Regions from separate parts of the Bradyrhizobium sp. AUGA SZCCT0182 genome, predicted to be linked through region 2. Evidence: predicted binding sites of a transcription regulator. Region 2 holds the regulator's gene; the other holds the start of a gene.
The links. The regulator LexA, encoded in region 2, represses DNA repair genes until DNA is damaged. The targets are predictions, from matches to a motif close to TGTTCNNNNTGTGTTCNG.
Positions count from the first base shown of each region.

Region 1: JQ611_RS05430 (putative DNA modification/repair radical SAM protein) is a predicted target of LexA. The motif match lies at 8,121-8,138, and genes of this name have one in related genera.

Region 1 is NZ_JAFCLY010000003.1:199,410-208,750, reverse strand. It holds gene JQ611_RS05460 (hypothetical protein) at 1-114, shown strand, start outside; gene JQ611_RS05455 (hypothetical protein) at 209-691, opposite strand; gene JQ611_RS05450 (helix-turn-helix transcriptional regulator) at 737-1,840, opposite strand; gene JQ611_RS05445 (error-prone DNA polymerase) at 2,193-5,648, opposite strand; gene JQ611_RS05440 (Y-family DNA polymerase) at 5,660-7,372, opposite strand; gene JQ611_RS05435 (ImuA family protein) at 7,266-8,057, opposite strand; gene JQ611_RS05430 (putative DNA modification/repair radical SAM protein) at 8,219-9,341, shown strand, end outside.
Region 2 is NZ_JAFCLY010000006.1:5,249-14,589, forward strand. It holds gene JQ611_RS08720 (NADH:flavin oxidoreductase/NADH oxidase) at 1-585, opposite strand, end outside; gene JQ611_RS08725 (hypothetical protein) at 655-957, opposite strand; gene JQ611_RS08730 (HAD-IA family hydrolase) at 1,111-1,737, shown strand; gene glp (gephyrin-like molybdotransferase Glp) at 1,750-2,961, shown strand; gene lexA (transcriptional repressor LexA) at 3,176-3,883, shown strand; gene JQ611_RS08745 (hypothetical protein) at 4,134-4,373, shown strand; gene JQ611_RS08750 (hypothetical protein) at 4,513-4,929, shown strand; gene JQ611_RS08755 (ComEC/Rec2 family competence protein) at 4,972-7,269, opposite strand; partial or broken gene JQ611_RS08760 (GFA family protein) at 8,838-9,259, opposite strand.

The DNA of each region.
Region 1 (9,341 bases), on a different contig from region 2:
GTGGTGGGCGGCGCGATGGACTCCAGGCTTGCGAAGATGTTTGCGGAGCGTGCCGTTGGCGGATGGATCATGCAGGACATCTGGACCCGGCCGACGCTCGGCACCTACCACTAACACTTCTCGATTTGCGCACGATTTTGGTCTCGGCGGCGACGGGCCGCCAAGTTCCACCGGTCACGAATGAGGCCGCCTCGCCTGGCGGCCTTTTTCACGCGCGCTTCCGGCACAGGCCTTCGAACTTGTCCGCCTTCTCGCCGAGTTCGCGAAGCGGGACCTGCTGGCGCGAAGGTCCCACCACCATCACCAGCGACTTCGCCTGCCGCAGCGCCGGGAACAGCGGATCGCTGCCCGGAAGCGAGCCATCGAAGCTCGGCGTGCCGGCTTCCTCGTTCACAAGCGTCCGCCCTTGCAGTTTCGCGGTGACGCTCCCGGCGATCAGCGACGCCGACATCGCCTGGCGCGGCTTCACGCCGGCGCCGGTCTCGTTGATGAAAACCTTCACGACGCCCTGGCCCGGTTTGCAACGGAACGTGATCGGGGTGTCTTCGGCGTTGTCGGTGCCGTAGGACAGCATGGATTGGCCATCCACGGTCCGGAGCCGCCATGTTCGCTTGTCAGCGGGCTGGGCATACGCGGCCAAGGTGGTGGCGATCAGAACCAGCATGGCCGGCGCGGCCAATCGAGCCATCATGAAACCCCCATTCGGCCTTTTCGCAGGCGGCGTGTGGTCAACGCCTTATCGCAGGCGGCTGACCAGCGCAATCAGCTCGCCTTGCCGGTGGGTCTCGGTCTTGCGGAAGATTGCCTTCAGATGCGACCGTGCGGTTTCATGCGCTATTGCCATTTCCTGCGCGACTTCTTCCAGCGACTTGCCGCCGGCCAGACACAGGGTAATGCGCGCTTCCGATGGCGTCAGGCGGAAGGCCTGGCGCAGCATCGCCAACTGTTCGGCCTCGCCTTCATCGAAGCCGGAGAGGATGAGAATGGCGCGGGCCCCGAGAAACGGACTGCGCGCCGCGCCGTCGACCGGCAGCACACGGACGACGATCGGCGGCTTGCCGGCGCGGCGGACCACGATGGGCGCGACGCCCAGCGCATCGACGTCGGAGGCGGTTCTCAGCCGGTCGAGGAAATTATTGAAGGTCGATTGGGCCCGCCTGTCTGATATGACGAGGCGCTGCCCGATGATCCTTATATCGCCGCCAAGGGCGGCTTCCGCAGACGGATTGATGTCGATGACCGATCCGAACCGGTCGAGCGCGATCGCGGCGCGCTTGATGAAGGCCAAGGCATTGGTGATGCCGGACAGCACGCCCCTTCCGACAGCAGTGGAAAGCGTGGCGGTCTCCGTCAATCGCTGGGACAGGCCGGCGAGCGCCGCCTTTTCGGATTCGTCAAAAGCTCCCTCACCGATCGTGCGTTGGATGGAAAAGCCCCACAACGCGGAGCCTGCAAAAAATCCGATAACCGCAAACCAGCGCAGCCCGAAATTGTTCGCATGCGCATACAGGGGATCGCGAAGCATTTCCGTTTCGGAGGTGAAGATGTCCTGGTCGCTGACGATCTGACGGCCCGCGAGCAACAACGGCACGCCGCGCGCCGCGCGGATGTCGTTTTCGTGGAAGCGATTGTCGAAATAGGATTTGAAAAATTCCCGCCCGGACTCCGTCATCGGCACGTCGGGCGTCCGGACGTCGCTTTGAAGCAGGCATGCCGCCGCTGAGTTGCTGGCGCTGCAAATGTCCTGCATCAAGGCAGGCCACATCGCAGGATCGATCACTGCATCGCCCAGCCGGTTGCTGATCGACTGCAACCGGCCAACGTCCACCTTCGTCCCCATTGGTCAGCCTATGCCACTTCCGCCACGCGCTTCGAAACCGGCGTGCAAGACGAGTTCCACCGACCCGATTCTGCGCTGCTGCAGGTTCCGACAAGGAACCCTCCAACGCCACCCCCATTTGGGTGAGACCGGCAGGTAACGTTACCAGCGCTTCTGCAGCAGGTCGGCCAATTTTGACTCGAAGCATCGCATCGCGTCGGCTAAAATTAAGGTCACCGGGGGCTAGAGGATTCTTAAACAATCAATTTTGTTCTTCCCGGGCGGCCGCTGGATTCACCTCCAGCGGCCATTTCATTTTTGCGGCATGCCGTTTTAAGGCGTGCCGTTTTAAGGCGGGTCTTGGCTCCGCACCTCAATGAAAATCCCGCGACGGCGGCAGGATGCGGACGTTGCGCGGATGGCGGATCTTTTGCGCCGATGTCTCGGGGTGGTCGCGGCGGTCGTCGTTGAGCGGCTCGATCAGCGCAGGGCCCGCCGGCACCGGATGCTTGCGGCTGAGTGCATCGTTGGCCAGACCGATCAGATCGTGCGAGCGGTCGAACAGCCGCTGCGCGACCAGATGCGTCACGTGTTCCGGACTGCTCTGGATGTAGCCCTCGACCAGGATCAGGCGCGCGCCCATCACTTCCTTGCGGTACTTTTCCATCACCGCCGGCCACACCACGATGTTGGCGATCCCGGTTTCATCCTCCAGCGTCATGAAGACGACGCCCTTGGCGCTGCCCGGACGCTGCCGCACCAGCACCACGCCGGCGCAGCGGACATGACGCCGGTCGTTGCGATGCGCGATATGTTCGCAAGGCACGATGCGCTCCTTTGAAAACTTCGCGCGCAAAAATTCCATCGGATGGCCCTTCAGCGACAGCCGGATGGTCTGGTAGTCGGCGACCACCTGCTCCGGCAGCGGCATGTCAGGCAGCGGTTTGGCGTTTTCGTCCGGCTGCTCGCGCGCCACCGCTATCTCGAACAGCGGCAGCGGCACATCGTCGGGCAGCCGGCGCACCGCCCACAGCGCGGCGCGGCGATCGAGCCCGAGGGAACGGAACGCATCGGCATCCGCCAGCAGGATCAACGCGCGTTTTGGAAGTGCGGTGTCGCGGGCGAACTCTTCCAGCGAGGTGAAGGGACGGCGCGTTCGGGCGGCGATGATGCGGTCGGCCCAGTCGTCGGTCCCACCATCATTCCGGGGCGCGCGTAGCGCGAGCCCGGAATCCATCTTGCTACGCGGATGCGGTACAATGGATTCCGGGTTCGTCGCTGACGCGATGCCCCGGAATGACGACTGGAGGGCCTTCAATCCCTCCTCATCCGGATCGGCCCATTTGAAACCATCGATCTGCCGGAAGCCGAGCCGCACGGCGCAATATTTCCCTTCGCCCTGTTCCAGCGTGTTCTGCGCAAAGCTGTGTGACACGTCGATCCCGCGCACCTCGACGCCGTTCTTGCGGGCGTCGCCGACGATCTGCGCAGGCGCATAAAAGCCCATCGGCTGCGAGTTCAAGAGCCCGCAGCAGAACGCATCGGGATGGTAATGCTTGAGCCATGACGAGACATAGACGAGCTGCGCAAAACTCGCGGCATGGCTTTCCGGAAAACCGTAAGAGCCAAAACCCTTGATCTGGTTGAAGCAATTATTGGCGAACTCGGGATCGTAGCCGCGGCGGATCATGTTGCCGACCATCTTGGCTTCGAACTTGCCGATGGTTCCGAGATTGCGGAACGTTGCCATGGCGCGGCGCAATCCGTTGGCTTCCTCGGAGGTAAATTCCGCCGCCTCGATCGCGATACGCATCGCCTGTTCCTGGAACAAGGGAACGCCCAGCGTCTTGTGCAGCACGTTGCGCAACTCATCCTTGTTGCCGCCCTTCGGATAGGGATATTCGATATCCTCAGGCCGCATTTTTCGACGCTTGAGATAGGGATGCACCATGTCGCCCTGGATCGGGCCGGGCCGCACGATCGCGACCTCGATGACGAGATCGTAGAAGGTCCGCGGTTTTAAACGCGGCAGCATGTTCATCTGGGCGCGGCTCTCGACCTGGAACACGCCGAGCGATTCACCCCGCTGCAGCATTTGATAAACTTCGTCGTCGTCCTCCGATTTGATATCGGCCAGTTCGTATCGCTCACCCTTGTGATCGGCGATCAGATCAAAGCATTTGCGGATGCAGGTCAGCATGCCCAGCGCCAGCACGTCGACCTTCATCATGTGCAGGGCGTCGACGTCGTCCTTGTCCCATTCGATGAAGGTGCGGTCGTCCATCGCGGCGTTGCCGATCGGCACGTAAGTATCGAGCCGGTCCTGCGTCAGCACATAGCCGCCGACATGCTGCGACAAATGCCGGGGGAATTCGATCAGTTCGGCCGCAAGCGCCACCGCGAGCTCGATCATCGTATTCGCAGGGTCGAGCCCGGCCTGCCTGACCTGCATCTCGTTGAGGCCCTTGCCCCAGCTGCCCCACACCGTATCGGCCAGCGCCGCGGTGACGTCCTCCGTCAGCCCCAGCGCCTTGCCGACATCGCGGATCGCGCTGCGCGGCCGGTAATGGATGACGGTGGCAATGATCGCGGCGCGATGGCGGCCGTAGCGCCGGTAGACATATTGCATCACCTCTTCGCGTCGCGAGTGCTCGAAGTCGACGTCGATGTCGGGCGGCTCCAGCCGTTCCTTGGAAATGAACCGCTCGAACAACAGATCGACCTTGGTCGGGTCGACCGAGGTGATGCCGAGCACATAGCAGACCGCCGAATTCGCCGCCGATCCCCTGCCCTGGCAGAGGATGTTCTGGCTACGCGCATAATGAACGATGTCGTGCACGGTGAGAAAATAATGCGCGTAGTTGAGCTCGGCGATTAGCGCCAGTTCCTTGTGCAAGGTGGCGCGGAGCGTGTCATCGATCTCTCCACCAAAATAGCTGATAACACCCTGCCATGTCAGATCTTCCAGATGCTGCTGCGCGGTCTTGCCCGGCGGCACCGGCTCGTCCGGATATTGATATTTGAGTTGATCGAGCGAGAAATTGATACGGCCGGCAAAGCGCATGGTCTCGGCGATCGCGTCCGGCAGATCGCGAAACAGCCGCGCCATTTCGTGCGGCGGCTTGAGATAGCGTTCCGCATTGGCCTCGAGCCGCTTGCCGACGGCCTCGATGGTCGTCTTTTCGCGGATGCAGGTCAGCACGTCCTGTAGCGGACGGCGCGCGGCATCGTGATACAAAACCTCGTTGGTCGCCAATAGCGGCACCTTTGATGTCAGCGATATCAGATGCAGCCGCGCCAGCCGGCGGCGATCGTCGCCGCGGTACAGGAGACTTGCGGCCAGCCACACGCCATCGGCGCGGCTCGCCTTCAGGCGGTCCAGAATTTTCAAGGCTTCCGCCGAGTCGAAGCGATGCGGCAGCGTCAGCAACAAGAGCTGGCCCTCGGAAAATTCCAGGAGGTCATCCAGTTTCAGATGACACTCGCCCTTGGCGATCCGCTCGGTATCGCCGCCGCGCTTGCCGCGGGTAAGCAACTGGCACAGAAGGCCATAGGCGGCACGGTCGCGCGGATAGACCAGAATATCCGGCGTGCCGTCCATGAAGACGAGGCGCGAGCCGATCAGAAGCTTTGGCTTGTGCAGAAGTTCGGGATTGTCGAGCTCCTTCCAGGCGCGCACCACGCCGGCCAGCGTGTTGTGATCGGCGATCCCGATCACGGGAATACCAAGCCGGCTCGCCTCCTGCACATAGGCGCGCGGATCTGATCCGCCGCGCAGGAAGGAGAAATTCGTGGTGATGCCGATTTCGGCATAGGCAGGCGCTGGCACACCGGGGCTGTTCATGCGAACAGCCCGTGCACGAACCATTTGGGCAGAACGGGTTCACCCTCCTCGTCGCTTTTGAGTTCGCCCTCATAAAGCCCATCGCGAAAAATCCAGAACCGCAGCCCTTCCGCGTCCTCGATGCGGAAATAATCCCGCGTCAGCGCCTCGCCATTCTGCTTCCACCATTCCATCGCGATGCGTTCGGGGCCTTCCACCCGCACCACCGCATGGGTGACGCGCCGCCAGGTAAATTGATGCGGCGGCCCGTCGGGCACGGACGCAAACGGCACGTTGATTGGCTCAGGTCTTTCGAACAGCCGCAGCGGCCGCAGCGGCGGCTCGCTCGCGATACGATCAGGCCAGGCGGCCTCTGTCGCGGCCGCCAGATGATGCTGCGCCGATACCGCCAGCACCGCGCGTTCCGGGATATGGGTGTCCTGCGGCAGATGCACGACCACCCGCTTTCCCCCGATCCGCGCCGCGATGCGGTCGATCAGGGCGGCCAGTTCGTCATTGTCATGGACATTGGCGTCGAGATCGCGCTGCTGCTGCACCACGATTTCGGTGCGGCTGGCGGACAGACGTATCAGGTCAAAGCCGAAGCCGGGATCGAGCGGATCGTTCAAGGCATCGAGCCGCTCGCGAAACAGCCGGTCGATCACCTCAGGCTTGGTCACCGGACGGCCGGTATCGACCGTAATGTTGCGCACCGCGCCGTCAGTGCGGAAGAAACTCGCTTCCAGCCGCCGCGCGCCCTTGCCTTGCTTGTCCATCGCGGTGACCAGCATGCCTGCGAGCGAGGACAGGTTGATCGCGATCACGGTGTCGGTGGCAACAGGTTCGGGAAAGCGTTTTTCGACGATGTAATCCGGCAAGGGTTTTCGCGGGCTGATCGGCGCATCGCCCTGCCCCAGCGCGTGTTCGAGCAAAGTCGTGAAGCCGGCGCCAAATCGCGCCGTGATCTCGTGGCGGGCGCGCGCGGCGACGTCGCCGATGGTTTTCAGTCCGGCGCGGCGCAGGCCGCTGGTGATCGCACTATCGGCGCCGAGCGCCGAGACCGGCAGCGGGCCGACGGCGTCGGCCTCCTCGCCATCGGCAATGATTTTCCCCGACGCATGGCGCGTCATCGTACGTGCGCAGATCGAGGTGCCGGCGATATCAGCGCTGACGACAAAGCCTCTGCGGGTCAGCGCGCCGCACAGGGTCTGCAGCAGCGCGCGCTCGCCGCCGAACAGATGGGCGCAGCCGGTGATGTCGAGATACAGCCCGTGCGGGGGATCGAGCGCCACTAGCGGCGTGAAGCGATCGCACCAGTCGGCGATATCGCCCAGCGTCTTGGCGTCCGCAACCGGATCGGCATCGAACACCGTCAATTCCGGACAGATCGCGCGGGCATTGGCGAGCGGCAGGCCGATCTCGAGGCCGGAGCGCGCCGCGAGATCGTCGAGCGCATAGATCTGCAGCGCGTTGTTTTGCTTGGCGACGACGACGGTGGGGGCTGGCACCTCTCCCGCTCGCGGGGACACACGAACAGCATGACTCGCGGAGACACCCCCACCCCGACCCTCCCCCGCAAGCGGGAGAGGGGGCGGCGCAGCATCCGCGTGGTGAAAATTATTTTCAACCCGCTCTGCGCTGCCCTGCGTAAGCTGCCGCTTGATGCGGTCGATGGGCAGGCGTGGCAGCCAGAGGCTGAGAATTCGCCGGTTCGCTGAAAAGGCACTCATCACATTTCCATTCCATGATCCACCGCCCAACCGGGCCATGACGGTTACGAACGAGCTCGGCGTCGAACACCGGCGCGCCCCACGCATGCCAGGGTGCTGATGGCGGCGAATGCGCCGCGCGCACGATCCACCTTGTCTCCGCGGTCGAGGGCTGCGGCGTCGCCGCCAGCCGCAACAGCAATGCGGTGACGCCGGAAGCCTGCGCTGCCAAAGTCAGTTTGCGGCTGGCGACGAGATCGAGCTGGCGCGGCTCGCCCCAGACTTCCAGCACCACGGCGCCCAGCGCATCGCAGGCCAGCGCGTCGGCGGCGGTCCGTAGCGCCGCGTCGGCATCGGCGGCGCGCACGGTTACCAGCAGCCGCGGATCGAGGCCGAGTTCGGCGAGCCCGCTCATCGACAGCGCGCCGGATTCGATTTCCGAAAAATCCTGCCGCACCCAGACCAGCGGCCGGCGCGATGTCACCCGTCCCGCAAGGCCCGCGATGAATCCCGTCGCCGCCGCACCCTGATGTCCTTCGGCGAAGACTTCATGCACCGCGGCGCGGGCAAGGCCGCCGCACAGCGTCGCATCGGCCTCGGCATGGCCGAGCGCCACTTTGTGAAGCGCATGCGTATCCGCGCCCGCCTCGATGCGCTCGATGCGGCCGCGCAAACTTGCAAGCGTGCTCATGCGCGCGCCGGTCATGCGCCGCTCCTTGGAAATTGTGGGCCATTGCTGGTTTTGAAATGAACCCGCTGCTGGTTCATTTGTTCATGATATGTTCTAATATAAAGCTAACAGGCCCGGCAGAGTCAATCGGGATTACTACTCAGGCGATTCATAAGCGGAATCAAAGGGATTCAAGGATGGACGTGCAACGCAAGCTGGAAATCCTGGCCGATGCCGCCAAATACGACGCTTCCTGCGCCTCCAGCGGCACCGAGAAGCGGGATTCCAGCGACGGCAAGGGCCTCGGCTCGACCTCGCCCGGCATGGGCATCTGCCATTCCTACGCGCCGGACGGCCGCTGCATCTCGCTGCTCAAAGTCCTGCTCACCAATGCCTGCAACTACGATTGCCTTTATTGCGTCAACCGCACCTCCAGCAATGTGCCGCGGGCGCGCTTCACCGTCGACGAGGTGGTGAAGCTGACGATCGACTTCTATCGCCGCAATTACATCGAAGGCCTGTTTCTCTCCTCCGGCATCATCCGCAGCGCCGACTACACCATGGAACAGGTCGTTTCTGTCGCGAGAAAACTGCGCGAGGAGCATCACTTCCGCGGCTACATTCATCTGAAAACCATTCCGGAAGCCGATGATGCGCTAATCACCGAGGCCGGCAGATATGCCGACCGGCTCAGCATCAACATCGAAGTGCCCGAGGAAGCCAGCCTTGCCAAACTCGCGCCGGAAAAAGACGTGCGCGCGATCCGCCGCACCATGGGCCGATTGCGGCTCAAGCTCGATGAAGCGCAGGACAACAATAACAACAACAAGACCGTAACAAAGGCAAAGCCGCCGCTCTTCGCTCCGGCCGGCCAGAGCACGCAGATGATCATCGGCGCGGATGCGGCCGACGACAAAACCATTCTCCATACCAGCGCCAATCTCTATGGCTCCTACAAACTCAAACGCGTCTATTATTCCGCCTTCAGCCCGATCCCGGATGCCAGCCGCGCGTTGCCGCTGGCCGCTCCTCCGCTGGTCCGCGAGCACCGGCTCTATCAGGCCGACTGGTTGATGCGGTTTTATGGTTTCGACGTCGGCGAGATCGTCGACGAAGCCGCCGGCATGCTGCCGCTCGATATCGATCCAAAACTCGCCTGGGCATTGCGGCACCGCGACCGGTTTCCGCTCGATGTGAACCGGGCCAGCCGCGAGGACCTGCTGCGCGTGCCCGGATTCGGCCGCAAGGCCGTCGATCGCATCATCGCCACGCGCCGCGTCACATCGATCCGTGCGGCCGATCTCGCCCGGCTGCACATCC
Region 2 (9,341 bases):
GGACAAAAATTGATGCACGAGATAGCCGTGCGCACCATGCAGCTCCAGCACGTCGAAGCCGGCCTCATGGGCGCGCCGCGCGGCCTGGCCCCAGGCCTGCACGAGGTCTTTCACTTCGCTCCGCTCCAGGGCCTTCGGCACCGGCCATTTCTCGCTATGGGCAATCGCGCTCGGCGCCACCGGCGACCAGGCGTCCCAATCCTCGATCTCGGGCGTCCGTTGCAGCGGCCGGTCGCCTTCCCACGGCCGGGTCGCGCGCGCCTTGCGCCCGGAATGGCCGAGCTGAATGCCCGCGACCGCATTCTGCTGATGGATGAATCTAACGAGGCGGCCAAGCGGCTCGACAAAGGCATCGTCCCAGATGCCGAGATCGCCGACCGTGCCGCAACCGCGGCGCTCGACCTTGGTCGACTCGACGACGACAAGCCCGGCCCCGCCGGCGGCGAATTTGCCTGAGTTCATCAGGTGCCAGTCGGTCGGAAACCCCTTCACGGCGGAATATTGGTGCATCGGCGGCACCACGATGCGGTTCTTCAGCTCGACGCCGCGGATCGTCACCGGCGAAAACAGCAGCGTGTTCGACATTCTAGCGTCCTCGCCGGTTTCCTGGAATCCTGGGCACCCCAGTCCCGGCAAGCTGCCGGCGGGCGGCTGTTATTGTTTTGCGGTGGTCTCGGTCTTGATATCCGTTTTGGCTGCCTTCGGCTTCGCGGGCGGCTTGGCTGCGGCTTTCGGGGCGGCATTGTCGCTGCGCACGGTTCCCCAGGGATCGGTGCTCTTTTGCTCCGGAATATTGCCCAGCGACCGCTTGTAGGCGCGCTCGGCCTCCTTCGCCGCCGCGATCTCCGACGGCGACTTTTCCTTGTCCGGCTCCCCGTATTGTTGAACGGGTGCCTGCTGGGCCAACGCCGGCCCGGCCAGCAAGACCATCACAGCCACGATGCCAATCATTCTCATGCGATCACTCCCGAAACGTTCCGGCCAAACGAATAGCACAGCTCCCGCGCCAGCCTAAATGCTGGATTGGGCGGAAATTGTTCGCGAAAACACGCATTTCGCCGGCTGCAGCCAGTCGTTGCCCAGAGCGGTCCAGTTTTGTAAACGTCTGGCATGAACGCCCCGCTTCTCCCCAACTCCGCCGACGCGCTGCTGTTCGATCTCGGACGCGTCGTACTCGATATCGACTTCGGCAAGGTGGTGGCCAATTGGGCCGGCCATGCCGGCTGCGAGCCGGCACAGCTGGTCGAGCGGTTCTTGCCCAATGACGCCTGGCATCGCCACGAGCGGGGCGAGATCAGCGACGCCGAATTCTTCGCAGGCCTGCGTGGCTCACTCGGCATCGGGATATCGGACGCCCAGTTCCTGGAAGGCTGGAACGCGATCTTCGCCGGCGAAATGCCCGACATATCAGCATCGCTGGCGCGCGCCGGACAACGCCTGCCGCTTTATGCCTTCTCCAACACCAATAACGCGCATGTCGTGCATTTCAGCCAGGCCTATGCCGGCGTGCTCGGCCATTTCCGTGAAATCTACCTGTCATCGACGATCGGGCTTCGAAAGCCTGATGCCGCGGCCTATGATCATGTCGTCAAGGCGATCGGTGTTCCCGCCTCCCGCATCGTGTTCTTCGACGATTCCGCCGCAAACATCGACGGCGCGCGGGCGCGCGGCCTGGCCGCGGTACATGTGACAGGGCCGGATGACGTCGCAAAGGCGCTTGCCGCGCTGGGAATTTGAGAGGGTGTTGCCGTGGCCCTGATGCCGGTCGTTGATGCGCTGGCCGCGATCCTTGCGGGCGCCGATCCCTTGGCGGAAGAAATGGCCGCACTCGACACCGCCTGGCATCGCGTGCTCGCGCGCGACCTTGCGGCAAAGCGCACCCAGCCGCCGCAGGCGATGTCCGCGATGGACGGCTATGCGGTGCGATCGGCCGACGCCGCCGACCTCTCCGCGCGGCTGAAGGTGATCGGCGAAGTCGCGGCAGGCCGCCCGTTCGAGCGCATGGTGGGCCCGGGCGAAGCGGTCCGGATTTTCACCGGCGGCGTGATCCCTGATGGCGCCGATGCCGTCATCATCCAGGAAGACACGGCTGCCAGCGGCGACCACGTCACGATCACGGAAACCGCCAAACCGGGACGGCATATCCGCGCCGCCGGCGCCGATTTCCGCGAGGGCGATGTGCTGCTCACCAGGGGCAGCCGCCTCACCGAACGCGACCTGTCGCTCGCCGCCGGCATGAACTATCCGGAACTCGCCGTGATCAGCCGCCCCAAGGTGGCGGTGCTCGCCACCGGCGACGAGCTGGTGATGCCGGGCTCGATCCCGGGCCCCGGCCAGATCGTCTACTCCAACGGCTATGCGCTGCGCGCGCTGGCGCGGGCCGAGGGCGCCGAGACCATCGATTTCGGCATCGCCGCCGACACGGTCGAGGCGACCACCGACGGCATCCGCCGCGCCCGCGCATCGGGCGCCGACATCCTGATCACGATGGGCGGCGCCTCGGTCGGCGACCACGACCTCGTCAAGCGCTCGCTGGAGGCCGAGGGCGTCGCCATGGCGTTCTGGCGCATCGCGATGCGGCCGGGCAAGCCGATGATGCACGGGCGCCTCGGGGCGATGCGGGTGATCGGCCTGCCCGGCAATCCGGTCTCGTCCTATGTCTGTGGTTTCCTGTTTCTGGTGCCGCTGATTCGCGCGCTGTCGGGCCGAAAAACCATCCATCACGCGCGTGAGACCGCCCTGCTCGGCCGCGATCTCCCCGCCAACGATCAGCGCGAAGACTATCTTCGCGCACGACTTGAAGAGCGCGAGGACGGTGCGTTGATCGCGGTGCCGGTGAGCCACCAGGACTCGTCGCTGCTTGGAAATCTCGCTGCGGCACGGGCGCTTTTGATACGTCCGCCGTTTGCGCCGGCGCTGCCGAAAGGCACGCCATGCGAGTTCCTGCGCCTGCCGGAATGACGCATCGCGGCGGCCTGTTCGGGCGAAGTCGGCGCGCGTTCACCTGAAATTAAGTGGTTGCGGAACATGTATCGAACATATAGTGTCCGTTCATGATTTGTTTCGAGAGCTAGTGTCTACAAATGGGAGTTTTGGACTTCCGAATTTGAGACCGCACTCGCAACTGAACTGAACGACCACGAATTACGACGCGCCAACCGGGGGATTGCTCGAGATGCTTACGCGCAAACAGTATGAACTTCTGCGTTTCATCAACGAACGGCTCAAGGAAGCCGGCGTGCCGCCCTCCTTCGACGAAATGAAGGATGCGCTCGACCTCCGCTCCAAGTCCGGCATCCACCGCCTCATCACCGCCCTGGAAGAGCGCGGCTTCATCCGCCGCCTGCCCAACCGTGCCCGCGCCATCGAAGTCATCAAGCTGCCCGAGCTTGCGGGCGCCGGTAACGGCAACGGCCGCCGCGGCTTCACTCCCAGCGTCATCGAAGGCACGCTCGGCAAGGTCCGCGCCGCCAGCGCGCCCGCCGAGGACGATGGCAACCGTCCGGTCGCCGTTCCCGTAATGGGCCGGATCGCCGCCGGCACCCCGATCGAGGCGCTGCAGACCCGCAGCCACACCATCAGCGTACCGCCTGACATGCTCGGCTCCGGCGAACATTACGCGCTCGAAGTCCGCGGCGATTCCATGGTGGACGCCGGCATTCTCGACGGCGACATGGCGCTGATCCAGCGCAACGAGACCGCCGACACCGGCGATATCGTGGTGGCGCTGATCGACGAGGAGGAAGCCACCCTGAAACGCTTCCGCCGCCGCGGCGCCTCGATCGCGCTGGAGCCTGCCAACACCTCCTATGAAGTCCGCATCCTGCCGCCGAACCGGGTCCGGATTCAGGGCAAGCTGATCGGGCTGTACCGGAAGTACTGAGGGCGGCCCGCTTTCGCGGGCGCTTCTGTTCGGTAACGACATCCGTAAGCTCGTCATGCCCGGCCTTGTGCCGGGCATCCACGTTGTTGGCTGCAAGATCAAGACCCGGCCCTGACGGAGAACGGTGGGGCCGCGCGTCGCACAATTGCCCAGAATGCGGCAAAAACTGTGCGGGCAAGGATGGTTGGTTTGACGCGTTTTCTTCGACTCGAAGACGCAAAAACCGGGGGGACGAGACGTGGTCAGCAGTATGATCACCAAGATCACCTGGCAGAGGGCTGGACTCGTGACCGAGCCGGGCCGCTACATGCTCCGGTTCGGCTGGCTGATGGTGACGGCGGAAGATCTCGCGATCTGGCAGCAATATCCGGAGGCTGCGTTCACGCTGGTCGCGCTGCCCGGGATTGCCGACGACGGAAGGGAGCAATTCCATCTCGGCGCCTTCGAACTGCCGCTGCCGCCGATGCCCGAAGATCCGCAGCCGCCGTAGCGCGTTTGTGATCGGGCACGCCGGCCTTTCCGTCGCACTATTGCCCAGAACAGGAATAGACTTTGCTCAAGTCCACTCTGATAGAGGCCAGCGCCTCGAGGGAGGCACGGGTCTCTATCTCTTACGAGGGAGCGATCCGATGTGTGACTATAGTTTGCACGCGATGGCAACGCGTCCTGCTGAGGTCGGCGAGACATTGATATCGACCACCTTCCGCGGCACCTCGACCCGCGGCTTTGCCAGCGAACGCGACCCCGCAGTCGCGGTCTGCATGCTGCCCGGGACCGAACTGGCCTTCGCGCAAGACGTCAAATACGACAATCGCTGGATCTGGACGCGGACGATCGGTTTTCGCGTCGGCAAGTTCAACACCATCGATCCGCATATCAAGGAACGTCACCACGACGCGATCGAATTTCCCGACGGCAGCCATGTGCTGGTGACGCAGCTTTGCGAGGGGCAGCGCGTCACCGTGCTGCAATTGCCGGTGGTGCATCCGATTCCCGAGCGCACAACAACGAAGGCGGACACGGCGACACCGCTTTCCACCGGTTGAATTCCGCGCCGCCGGTCGCGCCCCGCCGGGGAACGTGAATCCTTATTCCTCGGCCTGGAGATCCGCTTCCGACGGGGTCGCATCGACCGCACGCGGCGCCGTACGGCGCGGCGCGAGGATGGTTGTTTCCGCGTCCCCCTCGCCCGCGATCGCCGGCGACCATGGACGATCGACGCCCCGGAGCTTGACGGCATCGATGGTAAATCCGCTGCCGCTTCGCCGCAGCACCATGGCGCCCTGCCGCCGCAGACGCTCCGCAGAGATCACCGAGGCGCCGCACCCCGCAGGCGCCTGCCTTGCGGTGACCACCAGCGCCGCGCGCTCACAATCATCCGCCAGCGCTTCCGGCCGCAGCGCCAATGCCACGAACCCGCCACCGGCGCCTTGCATCACGCAGCCGCTCTCGTCGCATGAGACGCCCTCGGTGAGCGAGGCATCGGCAGGCTTTCGGGCGTCGGCATCCGCCGCCAGCCATTCCTTGACGAGGAAGCCATCCCTCGCGGCGCCCTTGGCCGCGCGCATCAAATGCAGTTTGCCGTCCTGGCCGCGGACACCGACATTGCGCCCGTCGGCGGAGATCAGGATGTCCGGCTGCGGCACCCTCGCCGCCCACACCGCCGCCACCAGCACCACGGCCGCGCCGGTATAGCGCAGCGGCGTCCGCAACAGGCCGAGCAGGATGATGCCAAGACTCGCCGCAATCAGCGGGCCGATGCCGAACGCCGGCACACGACCAACCGCGCCCGGCAAGGCCGCGACCCATTGCGTGACAACGATCATCCAGTCGATGCCGACGCCCATGATGGCCCAGAACACACCGTCAAAACCAAACGGCATCGCAACCAGGCCGAGCAGGCCCGCCGGCATCACCAGCGCCGAGACCACCGGCATCGCCGCGAGATTGGCGAGCACGCCATAGGGCGTCACCCGGTGGAAATGAAACGCCGCGTAAGGCGTGGTGGCAAGGCCCGCCACCAGCGAGGCCAGGAGCAGCATCGTGATCTCGCGGCCGCCCCACAGCGCCACCTGCGCCGTCGCGGAATGATCCGGCTGCGCGAACAGGCGCGGCATGCCGAGTTGCACCAGCGCCACCAGTCCGAGGGTCGCCGCAAACGACATCTGGAAGCTCGGATGCACCAGCGCCTCCGGTGCGATGGTCAAGACAATGAGGGCCGCGACCGCGAGCGTTCGAAACGTGATGGCGCGGCGGTCGACCATGACCGCGATCAGCACCACGGCCGTCATGAAGAACGAACGCTGGGTCGCGACTTCAGCGCCGGAGAGCAACAGATAAAACGCCGACGCGGCGAGTGCCGCCACCGCCGACCATTTCTTGATCGCAAAACCAACCGTGAGCGTCGGGAACAGCGCCAGCAGTGCCCGTACCGCAAAGAACACGACGCCCGCGACGACAGCCATGTGATAGCCTGATATCGACAGCACATGGCCAAGGCCGGAGATGAACATCGCGTCATTGACGGGCTCGGAGATCGCATCGCGCCGGCCGGTCAGAAGCGCGGTCGCGATCGCGCGCTTGTCGCCTTCCAGCGTGGTCCTGATCCGCGCATCGATCGCGTCCCGCATGCCTTGCATGAACGCCGAATAGCGCAGCTTCCACCCGCCGCCATCAGGCGCTTCCGCGGTCCTGATCGCGCCCATCACGAAGCCGGAGGCGCCGATGCCGGAGAAGAACATGTCGCGGCCGAAATCGTAGCTGCCGGGCCGCAGCGGCGACATCGGCGGCAACAGCCGCGCTTTCAATTCGACAAAGCTGCCCACGTCAGGCGCGGTACCCTTCTTGACCGACAGCCGCACCCGTTCGATTTTTGTCGCGTCGCGCGCGCTCTCCATGGTCACGACGCGCAGCACAAAACGATCGGTGCGCTCGCGGATGTCGCGGGTTTCGACAAATCCCGTCAGCGCCACCGAAAACATCGGCCGCGCCAGCACACCATGCGCGATCCGAGCCGTCTTCCAGGTCGCAATCGCAAAGCCGGCGGCGACGGCGGCGATCATCACGGCGACCGGAAACATTTTGTGCCGCCGCAGCAAGAACGCCGCCGCGCACAGCACGATGGCGGTGACAGCCGCGACCGACAGCACCGGCTCATGGTCGGCGGCAAAGTAGAAGGCGATGCCGGTGCCGAAGGCGACGGGCACCCAGGGCAGCAAACGCCCCGCCCCCGCCTCCGCGCGCGCCCATTGCCGCAAGGTCTCGATCAGCGGCGGCCACAGCGCAAGACGCTGGGGCGCGAGACCGCCGACCGGCGCCGCCCCACGCGGCGGCCACGTGCCGGCGTAGCCTCGCCTTTGGCCCGACGTGTTGCCCTGCTCCGACATCAAGCTACCCACACGATACGCTCGCGGGGACAAAGCTACCGGAAGGTGTGAGGTTCCGGCTAGCAGAACGGAAGTGGAATATAGGGGAAAGGCGCCGCGCGCGCGGGAGCGAAGCCCCGCGCTCTCAAGACTGCTGTGGGAAGAAAAACCCGCCGGTAACTACCCCGGCGGGTTTCCTTTACGCATCACTCTCGCGGGGGCTTTGGGGTCCGTTCCGCGATTGCCTTCAGGATGACTGGTGACCGTTAAAAGTTGATTTTCTGACGACATCGGCAGTCAATATGACTCTCGTCACAGCACGTCAGATCGCCACCCGGCATACTCGCTCCAGATCAACGGCGCACAGCGCCACAACATGGAGCGGGACAATGACCAACCAGACCTCGATTTACGAATTGACCGCCTCCGAACTCGATGCAGTCGCCGGTGGCTGGGCGGGACTAGTCCTTGCAGCTACGAAGTCCGCCCCAACTAGCGGCCGCACCCCAGTAGACCTAAACAGCAAATCGTCTTCGGGCGCAGTCTTCTCTGCCGTCGGCAGCCAGACTTGGTGAAGGCCGAGTCTGTTGCGATAGTCGCCTCAATTTGGCGGCCTCTTTCATTCCGAAATTTCAAACCGAGACACTACCGGCGCTAGGGCTGAAGGCGAAGACGGTGCCGATACGCCTGGTGTGAGCCGTGGGGACGTTCCAGCGCAAGAAACCGGCGGCATCGGCGTCAAGGCGCCCTCTCTAGACGAAAAACCCCGCCGGTTAGGGCGGGGCTAAGTCGGGTATCATTGCTTCTTTAGCCCGCGTGAGGGCTGCTGACAGCGTAACAAACCAGCCGGCATAGTCGATTCGCTTTTCTTGCATGCTTGCCTGCTTATCCCGCATGCGCGTACGCAGTGCGGTTCCGCAACAGAGCCGCACTCCCACTCTGGCTGCGCTGGTAGCGTCGCTAAGTGCCACGGGACCGCGGGTTCAATGAACTGTCGCCGCCTTGCAACATGCAGGTGACCTTGGCATGACCGCTGACCCAAACGGGTGATGGAAAGATGATGGGTTAAGGTGTTTAATCTTTGCCAACTTGGTGGCACGCATTAAGTGTCCGCTGGTACCTATTATTTTATTCCGCTTTAGCGAAATTTATTTTTGAAGATTTGCAATGGTTCGGGAAATCGACAGGATAGTTGTCGGGACTCGCTTCAAGACGAGTAAGCTAGGCGCTGCTCGATGCCCGGAACTGGCTAATCTGAATGGCATCGTTGTCGAGGTGAGTCATACCAACACGGGCATTACCGTGTTGTTCGATGGCGCCAAAAGACCAACTTGCCTGCACAGGCAGTTTATATCCCCCGTCTCGGGTATTGGATCGGGAAGCTATTTGGCTGGCTCTGAAAAAACGCGTCCCTGACCTCGACTTGTTTTGATCATCGGTTCGGTATTACGGCGCGGCATGATGTTCCCATCACCGCCCCGACTCGGCAGCTACCGGTGACTGAGAAGCTTTGCGCTCCCGCCTGATCAAGGCGTGCATCATTCGTAACTTCTGCCGGTGGCGAAAGAAGCACTATTCGCGGCGCGCGCCTACTCTGAAATTACCTCTCCGGAGCCACCAAACTCTTTCGGAACATCCTTCAACTTGGTCACACCGTCGCGCATGGGCAGAGCTGTTTCTGAGTAATTTATATGTACGCCCGGCGTAAACTTCAGCGTTGGCAATGTTGCTGCAAAGACGTCTACCAGTCCCAAGGGCGGGTGATTGGTCATTAGGTGCCCGCCACATTTTTTACGGTACTGCGGCTTACTGACCTCGGTCTTTTGGAACATTCCTACATGCCCGATGTTATTCGGACCGCCTCGGGCTTCCAGAGACTAAAAGCGTTGACGGGTCCGCCTGACCATGAACGGCACGAACTGCAATGGCAGTAGCCCATTGCTTCCGGCTCGCCTGATACCTCCACATGAACCGTGCCGCAGCAGCACTCGCCTTTATGTGTAGTTGCCATTGCACACTGCTATCTCCCAACCCTTCAACCATAAGCCGGAATGCGCGCAGGCCAGATTTAGTTCCAGACTCCCGACCGCCTG